3 regions of the Hydrogenophaga sp. BPS33 genome follow, and region 2 is predicted to be linked to each of the others. Evidence: predicted binding sites of a transcription regulator. Region 2 holds the regulator's gene; each other region holds the start of a gene.
The links. The regulator FliA, encoded in region 2, starts transcription of late flagellar genes. The targets are predictions, from matches to a motif close to CTAAAGTTTNNNNNNNNNNNGCCGNTA.
Positions count from the first base shown of each region.

Region 1 (7,525 bases), on a different replicon from region 2:
GTGCGGTCGTTGCTCGTCGCCATTGCAAAGCTGCCCTGGCAGGCCACCGGCGAGCATCCTGCCATCGAGTACCTTGCCAAGCTGCAAGCTTTATATCTCAAAGGATCCAGAAAGCTGCCAGTTGAAGTGGTGGCACCAAGTCTGGGAATGATCTGGCAGGTTTCGATCTCCAGCCCAGACCGGGAACGGGCGTTTCAGGCGTTGGAGGTGGCCACCCTGTTTGCCCTGCGCCGCGCGGTGCGCAATGGCTCGGTCTGGATTGAGCACAGCCTGAGCTTTCGGGGTCGTGCGCGCTTGTTCTTCACGGACGAGCGTTGGCAGGCAGAGTCCAAGAAACACTATGCCCGTCTATCGTTACCCAGCAAGGCTGCCACTTTCTTGAAGCCTTTGCTGGCCAGAGTAACTGCCGGTGTCGATGCGGTGGCCGCTGCAGCCCGCAGTGGCGTACTGCGCGTGGATGATGAACTCCATTTGTCGCCATTGCCCGCAGAGGACGAAGACCCAGAAGTGACCAAGCTGCGCGCGGCTTTGGATCACCGCATCGGTGAGGTTCAATTGCCGGAAGTGATTCTGGCCGTTGACGCCCAGGTGCGCTTTAGCTGGATCATGCTCGGACGTGAGCCGCGCTCTACCGACGAGCTGCTGATGGTCTATGCCGGCATCATGGCCCACGGCACCAGTCTGACTGCGGTCGAATGCGCGCGCATGATTCCGCAATTGTCTGCCACCAGCATTCGCCAGGCCATGCGCTGGGCGCGGGACGAACGGCGTCTGAGCCAGGCCTGCCAGCCTGTGCTGGAATTCATGCAGCGACACCCGATTGCCGCCACCTGGGGGCGGTCCGATTTGGCATCTTCTGACATGATGACCATGGAGACCACCAAACGGGTGTGGCAAGCCCGGCTTGATCCTCGGCGCAACACACCTTCCATTGGAATCTACTCCCATGTAAAAGACCGGTGGGGCATCTTCCATGCGCAGCCCTTTGTGCTCAATGAGCGCCAGGCGGGCGTGGCCATTGAAGGTGTCATCCGCCAAGAAAAGCTGGAGACCAGCCAGCTTGCTGTGGATACCCATGGCTACACCGACTTTGCCATGTCACATGCCCGTTTGCTTGGTTTTGATCTTTGCCCGCGGTTGAAGGAACTCAAACAGCGCCACCTCTTTGTGCCACGCGGCACCAAAGTGCCCGCAGAAATCGCTGCGGTGTGCGAAGCCAATGTCGACGTCGCTTTGATCGAAAAGCATTGGGATAGTCTGGTGCACCTGGCAGCCTCGGTCATGAGCGGACATGCCAGTGCGGTGGCAGCTCTTGCGCGGTTCGGTTCTGCCGCCCAGGGCGATCCAATCTATGAGGCTGGCGTGCAATTGGGGCGGTTGCTGCGTACGGCGTTTTTGGCTGACTACTTTGTCAAGGACGCTTTCAGGAACGAGTTGCGCCGGGTGCTCAATCGGGGCGAGGCTGTTAACGCCCTCAAGCGCGCCATTTATACCGGCCGGATCAGCCCGGCGCAGGCCAAACGTGTCGATGAAATGCAGGCTGTGGCCGATGCGTTGAGCCTGATGGCCAACATCGTGATGGCGTGGAATACCTCACAGATGCAGGCGGTCCTGGATCGCTGGTCGAACCGCCGCCAGGTCATTCCACCGGAACTGATCGGGAAGATTGCGCCCACCAGGCTGGAGAGCATCAACTTGCGGGGTGTGTTTCGCTTCCCGGTTGACCGCTATGCTGACCAAATCCTGCCTTCGCGGCCAAATGCATCGATAACTGGCACCAATGGATGAAACCGACCACGGTTTGACGCCACGAATCGCAGATTTGAAAGTGAACAGGAAAGTCAATGAAATCAACGATCTACCAACACCACCTCCGCGCCAGTGCTAGCTTTTCGTACCGTCACTTATTGCACTGAAAACGAGGAGACCCCTCGTCCAGCTCGCCGGTGAGCTGGTCGGCCAGCTCTGCGGCTTCCTGGCGCGCTGCTTCCGTCTCCTGGCGCACGGCCTCCAGCGCCTCGCGCTCGGCGGCCAGGCGGTTGTTCGCCATTTCCAGCGCCACGGCCCACAAGTCGCCGCCCAGCTCGGCCAGCTTGTCAGTGATCGCCTGCGGTGCCGGCTCGCGGATCGGGGCGGCCTGGCTGGCCTTGCGTGCGCGCCACTCGTTCATCGCCTCGCTGATGGTGGTGAAGCTGCCGCTGCCGAGCTGCTTGCGCACGTTCGCCAGCGTGGGGTTCTGGCCGGCCGCGTCCAGTTCGTCGGCCACCGCAAATATCTGCTCCTTCGAGATCGCCATGTCGGGCCTCCTTTGGCCGGTTGTATGTTGTAGCGTGAAGCATACTACAACATACAACACTACGCAAGCGGTTTAGCTGAACTTTTTTTAGCGGCTAAAACGCGGGCAAAAAAAGCCCCGCTCGATGGCGGGGCGATGGGTGGGGGTCGGTGGTCGGCGATGCCCGGCGCTGGGCGTGTCAGCCCTCCAGCAGCGCGACAAGCTGCACGGTGCCAAGGTCGGCCTCGAACTCCTGGCCGTCATCCTCGTATTTGAGCCAGGCCCAGCCCTCGGCCGGGGGCCGGCGGTTGAGGATCAGCCGTGCCGGCCGGTCGTCGTGCTTGACCTGGATGATGGCCTTCTTGAGCTTGTCGGGGTCGGCCTCCTTCGGCTCCTTCTTCCCCTTGGCGTCATCATCCTGCGGCCCCTGCTCGCCGTCGCCGGCCTCGGCGTCGGTCTTGCCGGTCAGCGCATCGACGGTGTTGGGATCACGGTCGCCGTCCTCGTGACTGCGCTTGTCCTCCAGGAACTCGCGCAGCAGCTTCACCGAGCCGCGCGTCAGCTCCTGGCTGTCGTCGGCCAGCCAGGCGGCCACCTCGTCGGGGTTCTTCTTGTAGGCCGTCACCAGCTCGTTGATGACAGTCACGTCCTTGCCCCGGCCGCTATTGAACGCCTCGGCAATGGGTTCGGGCAAGTCCAGCAGCGTGACGTGCTGCGTGACGAAGGCCGGCGACTTGCCGATCTCCTTGGCGATCTCGCCCTTCTTCTTGCCCTTCGCCAGCTCGCGGCCGATGAAGTCGGCGATCTCACGCGCCGTCAGCTCGTTGCGTTGCAGGTTCTCGATAACCTGGTCGGCCTCGTTGTAGTCGTTGTCGATGAAGGCCGGGATCGTGGTCTTGTGCGCCCACTTCGAGCCGCGATAGCGCCGCGCGCCGTGGTTGATGAGGTAGCGCCCCGGTGCGTCCGGGTTCTCGCGCACGCTGATGGGCGACTTCACGCCGCGCGCTTTGATCGTCTCGCCGATCTCCGCGATGCTCTCCGGCGAGAAGCCGGGGTTGTCGGCCGTGCGCGGCTGGTGCGGGTCTTCGTCGATCAGGTCAAGCGGCAGCTCCTGCGGGCCTGCGCCGCCGGCGTTGGCCGCCGGCTGCTCGTTCAGCAGGCCGGCCAGGTCGCCCAGCCCGTCCAGGCCCAGCCCGGACGATTGCGGCTTGTCCTGCTCCTTCTTCTTGGCGTTGGTCTTGGCGCTCATTGCGCGATCTCCATCTTCGTGAACACGTAATCCGCCAGCGCACGCACCTCCTGGGTGGCCTTCCGCGCGGCGGTCTTCTTGATCTTCCACACCGGCATCTGCTCGCCCAGCGCCTCGGCGATGCTGTCACGCGCGCCGATGCTGAACGGCAAGATGAGCTGCGGGTATGCCTGCTGCAACGTCGCCAGGTTGTTGACGTGGCGCGGCTTCCGCGCGTCCACCTTGTTCGGCACCATGCCGAGGAAGCGCAGCTTGGGGTTCTGCTTGCGCAGGTTGCTGATGACCGCGACCATCTTCTTCATGCCCTGCAAGCTGTACGCCTCCATTTCGATGGGCGACAGCATGTAGTCGGCCGTCAGCACGGCCGCCGTCATGGCGACGCCAAGGGAGGGGGCCGTGTCGATCAGGCACACGTCGAAGAACTCGCCCAGCGCGGCCACACTGGCCCGCAGCGCGGCGGCCGCCTGGGAAAGCTCCATCTTGTCCAGGTTCGCCAGGTTGGCGTCTGCCGCGATCAGCGCCAGGCCGTCATCCTCCCGGTCAGCGAACCAGGCGCGCAGCTCGTCGCCGCCGGCGGTGAACATGCGACTGGCGGGATAGCCCGAGTCGTGGCCGGCCAGCGTCCAGCTCGCATTGCCCTGGGTGTCCAGGTCGATCACTGCAACCCGAAGGCCGCGCTCCTGGAAGTCGAACGCCAGGTGGCAGGTTGCGAACGTCTTGCCTTGACCGCCTTTCTGAATTGCCGTGACCAGTGTTTTCATGAGTTGGGTTCCTGTTTCCTCTTTCCCTTGGCGTCGGCTTCCCAACGCTTGACGATGAACGCTTGATGCTCCGGCAGTACCGCCGTCACCCGCTCGAAGCCCTGCGGGAGCACTTCCCCCGCCACTGCCCACACGCGGCTGACCGCTTGCGATACCGCCCCCTTGGTCAGCCCCAGCGAGGCCACAAACTCGGCCTGGGGCCTTCCATCGACCAGCACGCCGCGCGCTATGTCGATGGTCTGTTGCCCGATCTCCAGGCCCTTGATCGCCGCCTGGAATTGGGCTTCGGTTAGCCGTTTCTTCATGGAGAACACCCATATAAACTCCACACCCGGTTGTTGAACAAAAGGCGGTGCCAGCCGCCGACCATGTGCAGAAGTTTAGCTAAACTCGCCGCCCGCGTCAAGCGTTTTAGCGGCTAAAAATGGGCGCGTGATCTTCTTTCTTGGCGTTCAACCTGGCCGCGTCAGCGGCACTCATGAAGAACGTCATCAGCGGGCCGACCGTGCGGCTCGAACCGTTGGCAAAGCACACGTCGAACTGACCGCCGGCGGTGTGCGGATCGACGCCTTCCACCAGTCGCCAGGGGTCAAGGCCCCATTCCTCGGATTGCGCGCTGTACCAATAGGCCGGCGCATCGCCGTTCAAGTCGCTGGCCGCGTACTCGCGCACCAGGACGGCCACCCGGCCGGTGTTCGGCTCCACGAATCCCGGCGGGTAGGGTAGGGTCTGTTTTTTCATGTCAAAGCCCCTTCGGCTTGTAGATCGAAACGAAGTAGGTGATCGCGGTCAGCACCGCGAAGTACGCCAGGAACGACCAACCGGCATACACGCCAGGCGTGTTCCAGTGGTAGAGCATCCGCACGAACTGGAAGAAGGTGGCAATCGACAGCACCCACTTGAGGATCGGCCAGACCAGCACGGTCGCCACCCATACGAACTTGACCAGGCCGGCCAGCAGGCCAGCACCGGGGGCCTTGTTGGGGGCAGCAGACGCGGCGGCAGGCTCCACCGGCGCGGGCGCGGCGGGCTGCTCGATCTCCTTGGGGAACTTGATGATGTTGGACATAGCTTGACCCTCCACGCGCTTACGTGTTGAATGCTGGGTGCTCCCACTCGGAAGCATGGTTACGGTGTGCCAGCACCAGGCCAAGCGCCCCGGATCACTCCGGGGCGTTCCTCCACCTGGGGCCGCCCTTGATCTTGCCTCGGCTCACGCAATACTCCTTCTTGGCGTCCTCGATAGGCCCGGCCGTTGCCGACCGGGCCATGTGCTCTTACCAGCCGGCCCGGCGCTTGGCCTGCTCGACGGCTTCCATCGACCAATGGCCCTTGGCCTGCCCCTCCAGGGAGCATCCGGCGAAGTACGCCTTGCCGCGCAGTTCCTCGGCTTTGCACACCAGCTCGGCCGCCTCGGCCATCATGGCCGCGATCTCGTCACGGCGGGCCGGGAAGTCGGTCGCTGCCGCGCCCTCCAGCTCGTCAATCCAGGGCATAATCTTGTTGTCGCTCATCGGACTTTCTCCGGTAGTTGACCTGGGCAATGTGCCCGGCCTTCAAGTGCTATATTAGGGCAAAATGCCCTAACCTGTCAAGCACTTTAGCTAAACTTTTTTCGCTTTACCGGAATCCGAAGGCTAAACTTTAGCCGCTAAAACCTTTCCCTTGGCGTCAATCCTCTTTCCAGATCACGCCCAGCCCGGCCTGGTCGCACAGGATCGCCCATGCCGCATAGGGAATCGGGGTGTCCTCGCCGATCCAGCGGCGGATCGTGCGGTCGCCCTTCGCGCCCAGCCCCAGCGCCTTCGCGGCCTTGCTGCCGCTGAACCCGGCCAGGCGCAGCACCTCTCGGACTTCCTCGCCGGTCGGTTGCGCCCAGCGTTCGGCCGGCTTCAAGCACTCCAGCCGGATATTGGCGTCGTTCGTCATTCGTTCGTTCTCCTGGTCAAGTGATAAGCCGCAACTGGTCGAAGCCGTAGATCGACTGGATGCAGCTCGGGTCTGAATCGACCACGCGCCGGCCTGCGCGATTGGTCTTGTACGTTACCGGCCTGTCGTCGTGCGCCCACACCTGGCGGGTGTCGGGATGCACCTTCACGATGATGATGCGCTTGCCGATGTAGCGGTCGAAAACCGGGTGATGGACGCTCACGATCTCGCACCGCTGGCCGGGCTTGAACTCCACCAGGTCGGCCGGGCCTCCATCGCCATTCCTGGCGATGCTGCAGGTTGCCGCGCTCGCTCGCGGCATCGTTGTTTCCGGCGATACAGGCCCGCCCTCGCCCGGCTCGGCATCGTCGGCTTTGACGATGCTGCAGGTCATCGTCGTTTCTGGCGATGCGGGATCTCGCTCCGGGCCTGCGCCGGTGATTTTTCCCTTGGCGTCCAACCCGGCGGCCCTGGCCGCCTTGATCCTGGTCGCGGCCTCGGCCGCCCAGCGCCTGGCGATGAAGGCCCGATGCGAGGGCAGCACCACATCGACCAGGACGAACCCCGGCGGCACCAGGACGGTCGCCGGTGCGCGCCGCGCCGGCGGCTCCAAGCCGGCCAGCCAAGCGGGCAGGGGAGCATCGGCCAGGCGGTCGCGGTAGCTGGCCTCGACCATCACCGGGCGCTTCTTCTCGGCTCGCTGCGCAGCCAGGATGCCGCGCGCAACCTCGTCCACCGTCATGCAGCCCTGCGCCGTGTCGAAGTGCGAGCGGTAGCCCGTTTCGGAGATAAACGGCCTGTCCAGGTCGATGACGTGGAACTGGAAGTGGGCACCCAGCGGCCCGCCGTAGCCGGCCTCGTACTCCACCAGGGCGCGCATGTCGCCATCCGCGACCAGGAACTGGCCGCGCTGGCCCCACAAGGGCACGTCGCCAGGCACCGCCGCGCAATGGCGCTCGATGACCTGGCCGGGCGCGTCGTGGTCGGCCATGCTGCCCACGTGCGTTCCGCCGTTCATCTTCCAGATGACGGCCTCGTATCGGTCGCTGGCCGCCTCGGCGGCCGCACCGTCACCGCGCATGATCGCCGCGTCGATCTCCACCACGGCCGCCACGGCGGCGGCCAGCAGCTCGTCGCGGTCGGTGGGCAGCTCGGCCAGCAGCTCGGCCGCCGGCGCGTTCCAGTCCTGGCCCGGCTGGGCCGGCGTCTTGCGTTTCTTCGCCATCGGCCGGCCCCTCAAGTGTCAGCACGCCGCCACGCGATCACGTCGCGGGCTTCGTAGCCGTGGCGCTTGCAGTCGTCGCAGAATCC
Region 1 covers NZ_CP044551.1:54,594-62,118, forward strand. The annotation lists partial or broken gene F9K07_RS31240 (Tn3-like element IS1071 family transposase) at 1-1,788, shown strand, start outside; partial or broken gene F9K07_RS31245 (DNA-binding protein) at 1,919-2,296, opposite strand; gene F9K07_RS31250 (transcriptional repressor gene korB) at 2,475-3,524, opposite strand; gene F9K07_RS31255 (ParA family protein) at 3,521-4,285, opposite strand; gene F9K07_RS31260 (transcriptional regulator KorA) at 4,282-4,590, opposite strand; gene F9K07_RS31265 (DUF2761 domain-containing protein) at 4,697-5,026, opposite strand; gene kleE (KleE stable inheritance protein) at 5,028-5,354, opposite strand; gene kleA (stable inheritance protein KleA) at 5,563-5,799, opposite strand; gene korC (transcriptional repressor KorC) at 5,957-6,214, opposite strand; gene F9K07_RS31285 (hypothetical protein) at 6,231-7,439, opposite strand; gene F9K07_RS31290 (hypothetical protein) at 7,451-7,525, opposite strand, start outside.
Region 1: a site for FliA is predicted at 5,907-5,933, ahead of kleA (stable inheritance protein KleA). Genes of this name have one in related genera too.

Region 2 (7,525 bases):
TGCCTTCGGCGACAGTGCCGTCATCCTCTCCACGCGTTCGAGCGCCGAGGGATTTGAGGTGATGGCCGCTGCCGAAGAGAGTCTGGCTTCGCTGGCCGAACATGCTGCCGAGACCGCCGCGCCAGCCACCCGCGCCGCGCAGCGCCAACAGGCGGCCACGGCCAGCGCGCCAGCCTCCGTGGCCAAGGACACCGAAACCATGGCCATGAGCACGCTGTCGTTCCAGGACTATGTGCGCGAGCGCATGCTGCGCAAGCGCCGCGAAACGCTGGCGGGCACGGGTACCGCGCCCGCTGCCACGCCTGCTGTCCCACCCGTTGCCGAGCCGGTGCGCCGCGCGCCGGTGGAAGTCACCCCCTTGCAGCAAGCCGTGATGGCCCCCAGGTCCGAGCCGATCTCCATCCCGGTGCAGCGCTTCAACGAGCCCGAGTTCCTCAACACCCGCTCGCCAGCCGCCACACGCCACCCGGCCTTCGAGGACTCGCAGCCCTCCACGCGTTTTTCCAGCACCGGCGACAACCGCATGGCGGTGGAACTCTCGGCGCTCAAGGAAATGATCGAAGAGCGTTTCAACACGTTGGCCTGGATCGGTTCGTCCAAGCAGGACCCGATCCAGTCCAACCTGATGCACAAAATGATCCGTGCCGGCTTTTCGCCCGCCATGTCGCGTGCCGTGCTCGAGCGCGTGCCGAGCGAGGCCGGTGCGGCCGAAGCCGTGCGTTGGTTGATGGACGTGATCACCCGCAACCTCAAGGTCGCAGCACCCGGCGCCGGTTTGTGCGACGAAGGCGGTGTGGTCTCCCTGATCGGCGCCACCGGTGTCGGCAAGACCACCACCGCCGCCAAGCTGGCCGCGCAGTGCGTCAAGCAATACGGCGCCGGCAGCGTCGGCATGGTCACGCTCGACACCTACCGCGTCTCCGGCTTCGAGCAGCTGCGCGCCTATGGCCGCATGCTCGGCGTCGTGGCCCATCTGGCGCACGACCGCGCCGCGCTCAAGGACCTGCTCAACCTGCTGTCCAACAAGCGCCTGGTCATCATCGACACCGCCGGCCTGGGCCAGCGCGACCAGCGCATCCAGGACATGCTGGACGTGCTGGACATCCCTTCGGTCAAGAAGACGCTGGTGCTCAACGCTGGCGCGCAAGGCGACACGCTGGACGAAGTGCTGAACTCGTTCAAGGCCAAGGCCTTGCACGGCGTGGTGCTCTCCAAGGTGGACGAGGCCGTCAAGCTCGGCCCGGCGCTGGATGCGCTGGTGCGCCACCAGGTGACTTTGCGCGGTGTGGCCAACGGCCAGCGCGTGCCCGAAGACTGGAAGAACCCCGATGCGGCCGCACTGGTGCGCCAGTCCATGGGCACCCAGGGCAAGTCGGCCTTCGACCCGAACACCACGACCGACATGGGCTATTTCTTCGCACAGGCGTCCAGCCGCGGCATTCACCTGGGGGCCTCGCATGTTTGAACCCGGCTTCGACCAGGCCGCTGGCCTGCGGGCCGAGCCGAGCGTGGCGGGGCCGGTGCTGATGCCGGTGGCCAGTCCGGCGCAGCCCGAGCGCGGCTACGAATGGCTGTGCACGCTGGCGTCCAGCCTCAGCGCCGAGGGGCGCACGGTGGCCATTGTCGACGGCACGGCCAACGAATCCCGCAGCAACGACCAGGGCCTGATGCGCGCACTGCAAGACCCTTCCATCGCGAACCTGGAGCGTCCGGTGGACGAGGCTGCCGACTGGCTGGTGTTGCCCGGCGCAGCCGGCTTGCAAGCCTTGCTGGAAACGGCGCGCACCGCTGGTGCTTCCAGCGCGATTGCGCGCCTGCTCGCTCCGTTCGCCGCCGGTGTCGTGGTGCTGCTGTTCGCACCAGCCCATGCCTTGGCCAGTCTCTTGCAGGACTTGAATGCGCGCACGCTGGTGCCGGTGGTCGAGCAGCCGCAAGCCAGCATCGACGCGTACGGCGCGGTCAAGTTGCTGGCCGCCGCCGACGTGCTGCCGGTACTGGCACCGCTGGCCGCCTCCCAGGCCGCTGCATCCGCGTTGCAAACGGTGGTGCACAACGTGATCGATACCGCCGAGCGCCATTTGCACCTCGCGCTCGATTGTTGGCCCGCCCACAGCTGGGCCCTGCGCGTGCAGGAAAGCGCCATCCCAAGGCCGGCGCGCGCCTACCCTGCGCACGGCGTCCACGGTGTGTTCGCACCCGCCGCCGCCCCTTCTCTCTGGAGCTGACGATGTACACCGCCAAAGGCACCCTCGACCGAGACGATCAACTGCGCAAGTACAGCCCGCTGGTGCGCCGCCTGGCGCACCATATGATCGCCAAGCTGCCGCCCAGCGTGGAGCTGGACGACCTGATCCAGGTCGGCATGATCGGCCTGACCGAAGCCATCGCGCGCTTCGAACCCTCGCAGGGCGTGCAGTTCGAAACGTTCGCTAGCCAGCGCATCCGTGGCGCGATGATCGATGAGCTGCGCGATGGCGACTGGATGTCGCGCGGTTCGCGCAAGAGCCAGAAAGACATCGAACAGGCCGTCAACCGCCTGCAGCAGAAGCTGCACCGCGTGCCACGCGAAAGCGAGATCGCCGAGGAAATGGGCATGGGCCTGGCCGACTACCAGCACCTGCTGGCCAAGGTGCGTGGCACCCAGCTCGTGTACCTGGAAGACATCAGCGGCAATGGCGGTGACGACGAGGAGGGCTTTCTCGACCGGCACATGGGTGACAGCGAGGCCGATCCGTCGGCCAAGCTGCAGGACCACCGCATGCGCACCGCGCTGGTGGCGGCGATCAAGGTGCTGCCCGAGCGCGAGCAGCAGATCATGTCGATGTATTACGAGCACGACATGAACCTGAAGGAAATCGCCGCTGTGCTCGGCGTGACCGAGTCGCGCATCTGTCAGCTGCACAGCCAGTCCATCGCGCGGTTGCGCGCCAAGCTGCGCGCGCATTAGCTGGAAGGGACTCCCCCCTGCGCCGCTGCGCGGCCTCCCCCCTCTGTGGCGCGCCTTCGGCGCTTCGAGAGGGGACGGCATCTTGGGCCGGCGCAGCCGTCCCTCGATGCCTCTGGATGGAGTCACGCGCGCCGGAGAGGCAGTGGCATCTTGGGCTGGCACGCCCGCTGCGCGGCCTCAGCTTGCCCGCCGGGCATAGCTCACCGTGAGCATCTCCCATTGGTGCCCATCGGGCTGATTCCAGTAGACGATGCGCCCGCCGTGGGCGGTGTCGACCTGGGCATCCACCGGCCCATGCACCGTGCTGCGGTACGGAATGCCTGCGGCCTGCAGGCGTGCGAGGATCGCGTCGAACTCGCCATCGCTCACACGGAAGGCGAAATGGATCTGGGGCACCGGTTCCGGCCACTCGTCGAAGTCGAGCGTGAGGCCGTCGTTGACGTAGACCGGCGCGAAGGCGCCGATGCCGGTCGATGACCAGGGCACGTCGAGCAGTTCGGCAATCTGCCGCGCAGCGGCGAGCTTGTCGCGGGAGGGCACCAGCAGGTGGTCGAGCTGAGCAGGCATCGGGGCTCCTCGGAGGTCGGACAAAACAATGCTATGTCCTGTGGGCTCCGTCAAGCGCAGAAATGGGCCGCGAAAAGCGCTCCGCTTGACGGTACTCAGCCTTGCTGACAGAGCGCGCCCGGCCGTTCCCAGCCCGTGCCGTGGCGCGGCCATTCGACCAGTACGCCGTCGCGGGTCTGTGCCACGACGCGGCCGTCGATGCGGTCCAGCGTGCCTTTGTGCAGGCGGTTGACGCGGGCACCAGCGGCGAAGCGAGGGGCGCGGAAAAACGAGTTGAGGAAGGCGATTAGTCGGTGCGTCGGCGTGACTGCCGCGGCTTCAAAGCGCGCCATAGAAGCGCTGCCCGCGGCGGGCGCGGTCCCATTGGCGTTGCATGTTTTCCAGTTCATGCAGGCTCGTGGCGGTGCTGAGGTGCGCTTCGAGCCCGTCGGAGGCGCCCGCGGCGGCACGTTGGAAGAAGTGGCGAAGGGCAAGCGCCAGTCGAGGTGCCCAGGAGTTGGTTGGCGTGTTCATGGTCTTCAGATTGGGGAAAACCCGTATTTTCAAGGGTAAACCCTGATAAGGCCACCTGCATCAGGACAACTAATGGCGTATCAGCGTGCGCCTTTCAAGGCGTGAAAGGTAGGTGCCGCTGGACGCAAAAAAGCCGGCAATGCCGGCTTGGTATGAAGTTTGAAACCTCAGGCGGTCAGAAAGCCGCGGCCGGCGCCTCGCAGAGTGGAAGGTTTGACCATCCGGCTGTACGTGGGCTGGCGTCGCGGGTCCTGCTGCGGCAGCAGGCTTGCGACGGCGCGCTCGTTTTGGGCGTTTGTGCGCAGCACCGCCTGGCGCAGTTGGGCAAAACGTTGTGCGGCGTTCTGGGTGTCGCGGCGCAGGGCGCTGTCGGGGTTGGCGAAGTCTGGCGTTTTCGGCGCTTGCTGCAGCACCGCCTGCATGGCCGCGCTGGCCTGTTCCACGCCGGGCGCGTCGCCGCGCAGCAAGGCCGCCTGGAGCGCATCGAGTTCTGCCTGCAACGATTCGATCCAGGGATGGGAGGAGGTCGTTGCGGCAGTCGTCATGGCGTGTTTTCGATGGACAGGTGGGTGGATCAGGCCCGCACGCCGTTGAGCATTTCGGCGGCGTTGGACAGCATCTTGTCGGCGATGGCCTCGGCGTTCACCTGGAACGTTCCGTTGGCAATCGCCTGTTTCATGGCTTCGACCTTTTCGGCGTTGAAGACCTCGCTGCTCGCACCAGCGCCCATGGCCGAGACGGTGGAGGACGACAGCGTCACGGTCACGCCGGCCGGCTGCGGCTTGAGCGCCGCGCTCGGCTCGACGCCGGCCACCGGTTTGTCGGCTGCCTTCTGGGGGCCGCCCGCCACGGAACCTATATAGGAATCGGGTGAAGAATCGACTTTCATTTCACGCTCCAAACCCCGTTGTCAGGGTGATGTGTGAGAACTATCGACCCTGTGGCCAGGAACTTTAAGAACTTTTGTGCCGGTGTGCAGGCATTCCGTCACAGTGCCATCTCCACGGTCTGGTCTTCCTGCACCTCGCCCACGACCACGCGGCCATTGGGCAGGCGGATGCGGGCGGATTGCCCGACCAGGCCCACGGTCAGTGCCTGGCCGGTCACGGAAACGCTGAAACCGTTGCCGCCGCCGTTGACGCGGACCTGCGCGCCGGCATCGAATGCCTTGGCCGGACGCACCATGTTCTGGCGGATGGCCAGCCCGGGTGTGAGCGGGAACGCGGTTTGTTGCCCCACCCACAGCTCGGGCCGTGCCAGCACCGTCACCGGTTGGGCGGCCCAATCCACTTCGGCCAGTTCGGCGTCGTCTTGAGTGAGGGTGGCACCCGCGTCCACTGGCCGCTTGATGACCCAGGCCGGACCGAACGCCTTGACGGTCACCGGCAGGTAGACGTTCCAGCGCGCGCCTTCCACGCAGCGCAGGCCGATGCGGCTGCGGCCCCAGAGCCGCGAGCCGCGCGGCAGGTGCGGCTCCACCTTGGCGCAGGGCGCCAGGCGCAGGCGGCGGTCGAGTTCGCCGATCTCCACTTCGGTGCGCAGAGGAAGGCTGCCGTCGCTGGGCAGGGCTGCGTCCAAGGCGGGCTGAAGCCAGTCGCGCGCGGTCTTCTCCAGTTCGGTGGTCGCATCCTGGCCCGCGTGCGCGAGGCCCAGGCCCGACAGCATGGCCCACACCACGCAGGCACAGGCCCGCAGCCAGCGCCGCAGCATCTGCAGGAGGTGGTGCGACAGCGTGGGGCGCATGGCGAGCTCCGGTGGAGGTGAAGATGGGGATGGGGCATGGACGCCTGGCGCCCATGGACTCAGGGATGCACTGTAGGCCGGAGCCGGGCCGGACAAAGCCGGGAAATGGCTTGAAAAGCAGCGTTTGTTCCGCCCATTGGCGACCCTCAAGATTTTCATAATTCCTCCAACCCCTGGTGCCAGGGCCTTTTCAAGAGGCCCGCTGCCAGGCTCTTTCACAAGGTTGGAGTTGCACATGCTTGAACAGATGACCGGCCGGCTGGACTTCCATGCCAATGCCTTGCTGTTGCGCTCGCAGCGCCAGCAGGTGATCGCCAGCAACATTGCCAACGCCGACACACCGGGCTACATCGCGCGCGACTTCGACTTTGCCGAGGCATTGCGCAATGTCTCCGGCATGCAAAGTGGTGCCGCGGCGGGCGTGGCACAGACCAGCGCGCAGCACATGCAGCTGGGCACTACCGGCGCCGGCCCGGCCCGCCCCGACCTGGCCTACACGGTGCAGACACAACCCAGCCAGGACGGCAACTCGGTCGACCTGGACCGCGAGCGCGCCAACTTCGTGGACAACAGCGTGCGCTACGAGTCCACGCTGCGCTTCATCAATGGCCACGTGAAGACCATGTTGAGCGCGATCACGGGCCAATGAGCTGAAAGGAATCTGCCATGTCGATGTTTTCCATCTTCGGCGTCTCGGGCAGCGCGGTCAGCGCGCAGTCCCAGCGCCTCAACGTGGTGGCCAGCAACCTGGCCAACGCGGATGCCGTGGCCGGCCCGGACGGCCAGGCCTACAAGGCGCGCCACATCCTGTTCCAGACCGTGGCCATGGGCAACGACGGCAGCGCCGGCGTGAAGGTGCAGAACATCGTGGAGAGCGATGCGCCCGGGCGCCGCGTGCACAACCCCGCGCACCCCAGCGCCGATGCCGAAGGCTATGTGACGCACGCCAACGTGAACCCGGTGGAGGAAATGGTCAACATGATCTCGGCCTCGCGCTCGTACCAGAACAACGTCGAGGTCATGAACACCGCCAAGTCGCTGTTGCTCAAGACCCTGCAGATGGGGCAATGACCCTGGAAAGACCTGAACCATGTTCATGACCCCTCTCGATCTCAGCAACCTCGGCACCGCCGTGGGCAGCACCACGGGCTCTTCGGCCAAGAACAGCATGGACCCGAAGGCCTCGCAAGACCGCTTTCTGAAGCTGCTGGTGGCGCAGCTGAACAACCAGGACCCCTTGAACCCGATGGACAACGCGCAGATGACGACCCAGATGGCGCAGATCAACACGGTCAGCGGCATCCAGGAACTCAATGCCACGCTCAGCAGCATGGCCGCACAGTTCTCCTCGCAAACCGCGTTGCAGGCCACGACGCTGATCGGCCGCGAAGCGCTGCTCCCGGGCGATCAGCTGACGTTCAAGAACGGCCAGGGCAAGGCGGCCTTCTCGCTCGACGCCAAGGCCACGGATGTGAAGGTCGACATCATGGGCACCAACGGCGAGGTGCTCGACACCATCGACATGGGCGCGCTTGGGCCCGGCCTGCACGGCTTCGACTGGGACGCCGAAGGCCTGGACCCGTCCCAGGTCAAGGGTTTCAAGGTGCGCGCGCTCGACGGCAACGCCGGCGTGGACACGGTGTCGCTGCAGCGCATCTCGGTCGACTCGGTGAGTTTCTCCGGCGGCTCCATCTACATGCTGCTGCAGGACGGCACCACCCGCGCCTACAACGACGTGCTCGCGTTCATGTGAGC
Region 2 covers NZ_CP044549.1:5,598,642-5,606,166, reverse strand. The annotation lists gene flhF (flagellar biosynthesis protein FlhF) at 1-1,465, shown strand, start outside; gene F9K07_RS25930 (hypothetical protein) at 1,458-2,225, shown strand; gene F9K07_RS25925 (RNA polymerase sigma factor FliA) at 2,228-2,947, shown strand; gene F9K07_RS25920 (VOC family protein) at 3,125-3,514, opposite strand; gene F9K07_RS25915 (hypothetical protein) at 3,610-3,846, opposite strand; gene F9K07_RS25910 (hypothetical protein) at 3,833-4,027, opposite strand; gene F9K07_RS25905 (hypothetical protein) at 4,195-4,572, opposite strand; gene flgM (flagellar biosynthesis anti-sigma factor FlgM) at 4,602-4,916, opposite strand; gene flgA (flagellar basal body P-ring formation chaperone FlgA) at 5,015-5,770, opposite strand; gene flgB (flagellar basal body rod protein FlgB) at 6,006-6,419, shown strand; gene flgC (flagellar basal body rod protein FlgC) at 6,437-6,841, shown strand; gene F9K07_RS25880 (flagellar hook assembly protein FlgD) at 6,861-7,523, shown strand.

Region 3 (7,525 bases), 1.5 Mb from region 2:
CCAGCGGGCTGGAGATGACCGACGGCATCGGCGCCACCGAGATGTTCCACATCTTCATTTCGTCGCCACCCGAAGCGGTTCGGCGCGGCGCGATCGGGCGGGTGGTGCCCGGTTACGAAGCGCGCGTGGTGGACGACGATGGACAGCCCCTGCCGATCGGCGAGGTGGGCAAACTCGCGGTGATCGGCCCGACGGGCTGCAAGTACCTGGACGAACCGCGCCAGACGAACTACGTGAAGAACGGCTGGAACTACCCCGGCGACGCGTTCCGACAGGACGCCGATGGTTACTTCTTCTACCAGGCGCGCACCGACGACATGATCATCACCGCCGGCTACAACGTGGCCGGCCCCGAGGTGGAAGCCACGCTGCTGCAGCACCCGGCCGTGGCCGAGTGCGGCGTGGTCGGCAAGCCCGACGACGAGCGCGGCCAGATCGTGATGGCCTATGTCGTGCTCAAGCCCGGCGAGGTGGCGGACGCGGCACAGGTGAAGGCGCTGCAAGACCATGTGAAGCACCACATGGCGCCCTACAAGTACCCACGCGAAGTGGTCTTCGTGGCCCAACTGCCGCGCACCGAAACCGGCAAACTGCAGCGCTTCGCGCTGCGCCAGCAAGCCACACAGAAGGTCTGACACCATGAAGCACCTGCAACCGCCCGGCTGGACCGCGCCCAAGGGTTACGCCAATGGCATCGCCGCGCGCGGCACCCATGTCTTTGTCGGTGGCCAGATCGGCTGGAACGCCGCACAGCAATTCGAATCCGACGACTTCATCGCCCAGACACGCCAGACCCTGCTCAACGTGCGTGCCGTGCTCGAATGCGCCCAGGCCGGCCCCGAGCACATGGTGCGCATGACCTGGTACGTGGTCGACCGCGTGGAATACAACGCGCGCCTGCGCGAACTCGGCGAGGCCTACCGCGAAGTGATGGGCCGGAACTTCCCGGCCATGACCTGTGTGGAGGTGAGCGCGCTGATGGAGGCGCGCGCCAAGGTGGAGATCGAAGTCACGGCGGTGGTGCCGGACTGAGGGGGCTACCAGAGCGCGGAATCGCGCATGTCCTCGATCTCGCGGCGGCGGCGGTGCCGGCGGTTCGTGGCGAACACGATCACGGCGATGCCCAGCACGGCCCCGCCCAGCAACCACTCCAGCACGGACAACGGCCGGTTCAGCGCGGCGGTGGCCAGCCACGCCGCGGCGGCCAGGCCCAGGGCCCAGGCCACGACCGCGATGGCCATGATTGCAAAGCGAGAGTGGGATTGCATGGAAACTTGTGTAGGGGAAACGATCGCGGGGAAAAGATTCTCGCATTCTCGCGGATGAACCAATCACTACACTGACGGGTTTTCCAGAGTCTTTCCCGCACATGGACATTCTTTTTCTCGCGCTGCTCCTGGCCGCGGGCATGGCCTTCCTCAACGCCCAGGACCAGCGGCGGCGCATTGCATTGCTGGGCCAGTATCTGAGCCCCTACGAGATCGAGACACTCATGGAGAACCTCACCCAGGGCTATCTGCGGGCCTTGAGCGAGGACGACCCGGCGCGGCGCGAGCAGATCTGGGGCGTGCTCGCCCCGTCCGAAGGCTCGATCGCCAGCCAACTCTCGCGCTTCGCAGCGGATTTCGCCAAAGTCGACGCGCCCAGCGCGCGGGTGAGCAAGCTCGCCCTGGCGCTGCCCTGGGCCGCACGCTGGCTGCCCGGATGGACGTTGGATGTGCGCCAGCTCTTCGCCCTGCACGCACAAGGCGTGGCCGATGCCGTGGCCAACCGCGCCCAACGCTCGCCGCGCGACAAGGCCTTCACCCTGTCGGCCGAACTCTTCCTGCTGCAGCACACCTGCCACTGGTACTGCCGTTCGCGCACCGTCGCTTCGGCGCGCCTTCTGGGGCGCCACCAGACGCGCCACGAACAGGTGCTGGCTTCGGTGTCGCCGCAAACCCGCCAGGCCTACGGCGCGCTCACCGGCTTGTAAGCCACGCCTGAGCGGTGACGCAGCGTGGGCCGATCAGCCCACCGCGTCCTTCGTGCACTTCTTGGTGAAGCTGTTCTTCGCGGCGCCCGCCAGCTTTTTCTCGGCTGCGGAGGTGGTGCACACCGCCGCCGCATCGCGCTCGCACTTCTTCAGGAACGAAGTCTTGGCCGCGCCGGCCAGCTTCTTCTCGGCGGCCGACGCATTGCAGGTCATGCCCTCGGCATAAGAGGCCAAAGGCATGAGCGCGGCCACCACCAACGAACACAGGACAACTGGGCGCATGAAGCATCTCCGACATTGAAAACGCCATTGAAGACGCCGGGTGTGATGCTGTCAATAAATACCCCCTGAGGGTAGCCAAAAAAGTTTGTTAACGCGCTGGCTTGGTGCCGCCGCGCAACGTCAGTGGCAGTGCAGCGCGGGCCCGACCCCAACGGCCCGGACATCAAGTTGCCGCTGAAATGGCCGATCTACCGGGTCTCTCTTCGCACAGACACACCATGGACGTCTCTCCCCTTGCCATGGTCACCGCGGTGGCCGACATGAAGCACGCGCAGGTCGCGCAGGAAGCCCAGCTGCTGGTGCTCAAGAAAGCGCAAGACATGCAGTCCACGAGCGCCATGGCCTTGCTCAATGCCGTGCCGGCCTCGCTGCCGCTCGCGTCTTCGGGCTTGCTCGGTACGCAGGTGAACGCGCTGGTTTGAGAAGTCGGCATCCGCCATGGCCCACCGGAGCGCGCCCCTGCCGGCGACCCGGCCTGTTTTTTTGGGAAATCGAGCAGGTTGATGGCTAACGCCGCGCCAGTTGCGCAGCGTCCATGCTCACCTGTGCCTGCAGCAAGGCCACGGCGTCTGCCACCACATCGATCTTGCGCCGCATATCGCCATTGAGCGTGCGCAACAGCGCGGTGAGCTGACCGCGCGAAGGCGGCACGTTGGCCTCCACCTCGTCCGCGTACTCGGGCTCCACGAAGCACTGGAGCGCGATGTAAGACTCAAACGCGTCCGACAGCTCCATCAAGCGGTCGCTGGCCTTGCTTGCGAGTGAGACGCTGGGACTGATGGGCGTGATGACGGGGGAAGAGGAGGGGGATGGACTGGCGTGCGTGGAATCGGCGCAGGTGGACGATGCGCCGGAAAGACCGTGAGTGTTGGCCATGCTGTGTGGCTCCCTTGATAGCTGCGGTTGAGACAACCGCCGCCCCTCGGAGGTGAGGGGCGGCGGCCCGAGTGGGTTGGACTTACCGGGCAGCTACTACGAGAACCGGCGAGCCGTGAGGCTCCCCGCCCGGGCCGCCAAAAAAGGGGCGCGAGCGAGAAAGCCGTAGATGCACGCGGAGCATGCCTACGGCTTTCACGGTAATAGCTGCGAACCGGGAGTCCAATCCCGATCAAGCGTGAGGCTTGACGGGCGGAGTATAGCTATGGAAGTGAGGGCGAAGGGGTCTGGGCGGAGGACGGCTGTGCAGCGTTGTCAGACATCAGCTATTACGCGTGCAATGTCCGGTATGCAAGTCATAGCCAGCGTAGCTATGCGACGACCGAGCACCCGGTCTGGATGCACTGGTGCAAGAGCCGCCAAACGAGTTCGACGCTTGCGTATGGCATTCAGCCATTCGCTCCGCCAGGCAGCATCGCGTTTAGGGCTTCGCCACCGCGCTTCTTTTCTTTTGCGCGAGTAACGGGATTTTGATCTTCCCAATCGTGCTTAATGCCTGCTCGCTCAGATAGTTGTTGGAATACGCCAGAACAGGCTTGCTGCCCGAGAGCTGGTACCCGCAGAAGGCACGTGCCAACGGTTCGCGACTGCGAAGGCCCAGAGGGGGCTCGTTAGATACACCGAGCATCACATCGTCCGTTCTCACTTCGAACACTACGCGGTCGGTGTCCTTGAGGAAGGAGAGGTCCAGGCTTTTGTGATGTGTCGCCATGTCGTTGAGCTTGCGCAGTAATATCCCAGGGCTTTCCGGCCACTCCTCCTCGACCGGACGATCTGAGATGAGGATGCGCACCATGACGCCTCGCTTCAACGCTTGATCCAGAAACAACAACCGCATCGGCGTCATGCGTGAGGCAACGGGCAAAGTTGTTGTGATCAGGATCTCGCGTTTGGCTTTCTGCAACGCGTAGTCCACCAACTGAGGCACTTCGAACGGCAGCAGACAGCGCACCGGGATCTGCTCTAGCTGCTGGAGAACCGCAACCAGTTCCCCCTTCTTGGCGTTGAGTTTAGTGGCCGCTGCGTCGGAGTCCTGCCGCTCTAGGGCTGTGATGCCGAGTTGAAGCGTGCTCTTGGTTTTCAGCAGATCGGCTAGTGAACCGTTGCCGGGCAGAACCCCGAGCGGCTTGATGCGCTGTTCCACTGCAATGGCGCCCGAGCGACGGTTGAACAGACTGTCCATACCGAGACGAGGCAGCAATTCATGTTTGGCGATAGCGTCGCTGCAAGGGCTGTCGATGACACCATCAATTGCAACCCGGGCCAAGGGTTCGGCCCCTTTGCTACGCGCGTACAGCAGCAACACCGCCGGAACATAGCGCAAGGTGCGTCGCAGAACCGACAAAAAGCGGATCAGCTGCTCCCCATCGCGCAGCTGATTTCCGGAAAGCTCCAAGGGAAGGTCAACCAATGCCGGCAAGCGGGTGCTTGGGGGCGGCAGTCGGACCATGCGTTCAAGTGCGAGCGCCCTGCCTCGCTCGAGCGTGGCGAGTCGGGTCTTGACAACCCCTTGAATCAGTGGGTTCCAGGCGAGTGACACGGCTCTCTCTTCGATGCGCCGTTCGCCGGCCTCGCTGAGCACGGCGATCCCCCGTGGGCGCAGCGTCAACTGGGGCGTATGCGACAGGTACTCGTCGTCCGACAGGGAGTTGACGACCTTGGTGCCGTATTCCGTGCCGAGTCCAAGCAGGCCCACCACGTCGGCGGTCGAGCGTACGCCTGCCAGGATGGCCTTGAGGATAAATTCCTCCACCGGCATGAGGTTGCGCTTCTCCGCGACCAAGCTGTCCAGCGACAGCAGATAGATCGGAAGTCCAATCGGCAGGTAGTCGATGAGCGGCATGCCGTCCATCTTCTGGTATTGCTCCGCGACTGCGTCAAATTCGATCATGGCAGACGATCGCGCACTCGGCAGGGTTATTGTCGATGTGGGCCAAGACGGGGCGGAAGGGGTTTTCGACGTTGACCGAGCGGCAGAAATCGTCGTCGCCGACGATGATCAGAGCATCGCGCCCACGGGACAACGCCACGTTCAGGAGAGGCGTTTCGCGTTGGAACCCAAGCCGACCCCGGTCGTTGGAGCGGGTCACACTGTAGATGCAGATGTCGGCGTCTTTGCCTTGGAAGGCGTGCACAGTGTTTATGTCGATTTGAAGGTTCTGCAGCGGTTTGGCGGTCCCTCGTAAGCGCTGGTCCAGCTCATTGACCTGAGCAGAGTAGCCTGCAATGACTGCCACGCTGAGCGGCGCCCGGCCGCGGTTGGCGTCGTTCAGGCGCTCCAGGATCTGATACACGATGGTCGCCTCGGTTGCGTTCCTGTAGGTCCGACCCGGCATCTCCTGGTCACGGCGCTGCTTGAGCGCAGCGGTCGTGTGCCATTCCACCTCGTGTCCATGCAACTTCGCGGCCACGGGGTTGCGATCTTCCGCCTTGCGGATCGTGACGAGCTTGCCCTCGTAGAACACTTCGCTGATCAGCCGGCCTATCCCGCCCACCATGCGCCGCTGTTCCGTCAGCTGCGCCTTGCACAACCTGGGGAGCTGAGGCGTGAGGATGTCGAGCAGCGTCGCTTCCGCTTCCTCGATTGGGAAGCGCTGCTCTAGAACTTTGTTACGGTCCAGTTCCGAGTAGGGCGGAAGCTGCTTTGGGTCGCCCACCAGCACCCACCGCTTGCTTCGGCTCATCGGAATGAGCGTCTCGGTGGGAGTGGCCTTCGAGACCTCGTCCACGATGCACAGGTCAAACACCTGCTCGCCGATGGCCTGGACGCTGCCCAGACCGACGCAGGTGCCGGCCACCACGCGGGCTTCTCCAAGCACCGCACCGTGGAAGTTCTTCGAGGCACCGAGCCTGCTGAACCACTCCAGCTGCAGCTCAACATGGCGCTTGAGCACTTCGGCATCGGGTGCATCCGGTTTGCTAAGCGCCTCCATCCATTCCTTGCTGATTTCGTCGGACTGGGAGGCCACCGCCTGACCATACGCGCCGCACGCATAGAGTTTCTCGTCGACCTTCTTTAGACGGCGCTGCAGGATCTTGACCTGCTCGGCAACCTGCGTCTGCTCGTCGAGCAGAGTAGAGGTCTTGGTCACCTCGGCGTCCTCCTCTTCTCCGGTGGACTTTTCGGCCATGCTGCTCGTCAGTATCGCTAGTCGTGCCTGCTGCTCCCGCAGTTCGGCCAGCAGAATGTGCCGCTGCTCACCGAGTACCACGACTTCCACCTCTTCGGCATTCAGACCCACCTGTTTCGCCTGGGCGCGCAGGTGCTCACGTGCACGCTCCTCTACCCGTTCGATCCAGGTGCGCGTTTTGATGTCTAGCGTCAGCGGGAGAGCCCGCTCATCGATCTTCTCAAGGCGCTCGCCATGGATGCGAACCATGACCTGCTCCATCCCCTTCTCTAGCAGCTTGACGATGACGTGGTCCAGCGCAGTGTGGGTCTGGGATGAGAGCAGGATGCGCGCGGCGGGAAAGATGTTCAAGTAGAGCCCGATCAGCTCAGCGATGAACGTAGTCTTGCCGGTCCCTGGGGGGCCTTCCAAAATCAGAATGCCATTTACGCCGAGGGCGAGCTCTAAGAGGGCGCGCTTCTCGTCGTTCAGGTCCTTGGCGCAGTCAGGCGGGAGCCCCCCTTGGTCGGGCTCTCGGGCGCTGGCCGGATGGCACAGAAGCGTCTTGAGGTCCGGCGACGCGGCGCGATCTCGGCGCACGTTCTCGAGCGCCGTGCGTTGCCGGGAGACAGGTTGGCTTTCGGCATGGTAGTTAGACTCCAGCACTCCGGGCCCCTTAGGTAGCGGATCATCGTTCAGGTTGAGCGGGCGCAAAGTGATCTCTTCGCCGAAGACACTATGAACCGCGAAGAACAGCGGGCGGCCCGAGGGCAGCTTGAAAACCAGCGATTCCGGGAGGGCGTCCGCATTGAGCTCGCCTTCGCAGTGGGCAACCGCGTTATTGCCCTGCGAGCGCATGTTGGTGAAGTTGATGCGCAGCCGCCGGCTTTTCTGGATGCGTTCCTTTTCGCGCAGCACTGCCGCCCAGCAATCGAACCAACGCTCTCGGGCGACACGATCGCGTTCGCGACTGCGATGCCCTTCTTCTGTCTGAAGACGCAGCCAGAACGCCCGCTGGTTTCCAGCTTGGCGCGCGGGCGAGAGGGGCGCCAGAATGTCCACGGTCACCATTCGCAACTCGCATGCTAGGCGTCGTTCCTTCTCGGCGCGCTCAGGCTCCAGTAGCCTCACACTTTGAATGCGGAAGAGCTCACTGTCGTCCAGCGCCTTGCAAGTCACATCCAGCGTGGCACCCAGCAGTCGCACCGTGCGATCCTCTTCG
Region 3 covers NZ_CP044549.1:769,510-777,034, forward strand. The annotation lists gene F9K07_RS03710 (AMP-binding protein) at 1-635, shown strand, start outside; gene F9K07_RS03715 (RidA family protein) at 640-1,032, shown strand; gene F9K07_RS03720 (hypothetical protein) at 1,038-1,268, opposite strand; gene F9K07_RS03725 (hypothetical protein) at 1,370-1,975, shown strand; gene F9K07_RS03730 (hypothetical protein) at 2,009-2,257, opposite strand; gene F9K07_RS03735 (putative motility protein) at 2,476-2,679, shown strand; gene F9K07_RS03740 (hypothetical protein) at 2,765-3,133, opposite strand; gene F9K07_RS03745 (hypothetical protein) at 3,615-5,084, opposite strand; gene F9K07_RS03750 (AAA domain-containing protein) at 5,071-7,525, opposite strand, start outside.
Region 3: a site for FliA is predicted at 2,420-2,446, ahead of F9K07_RS03735 (putative motility protein). Genes of this name have one in related genera too.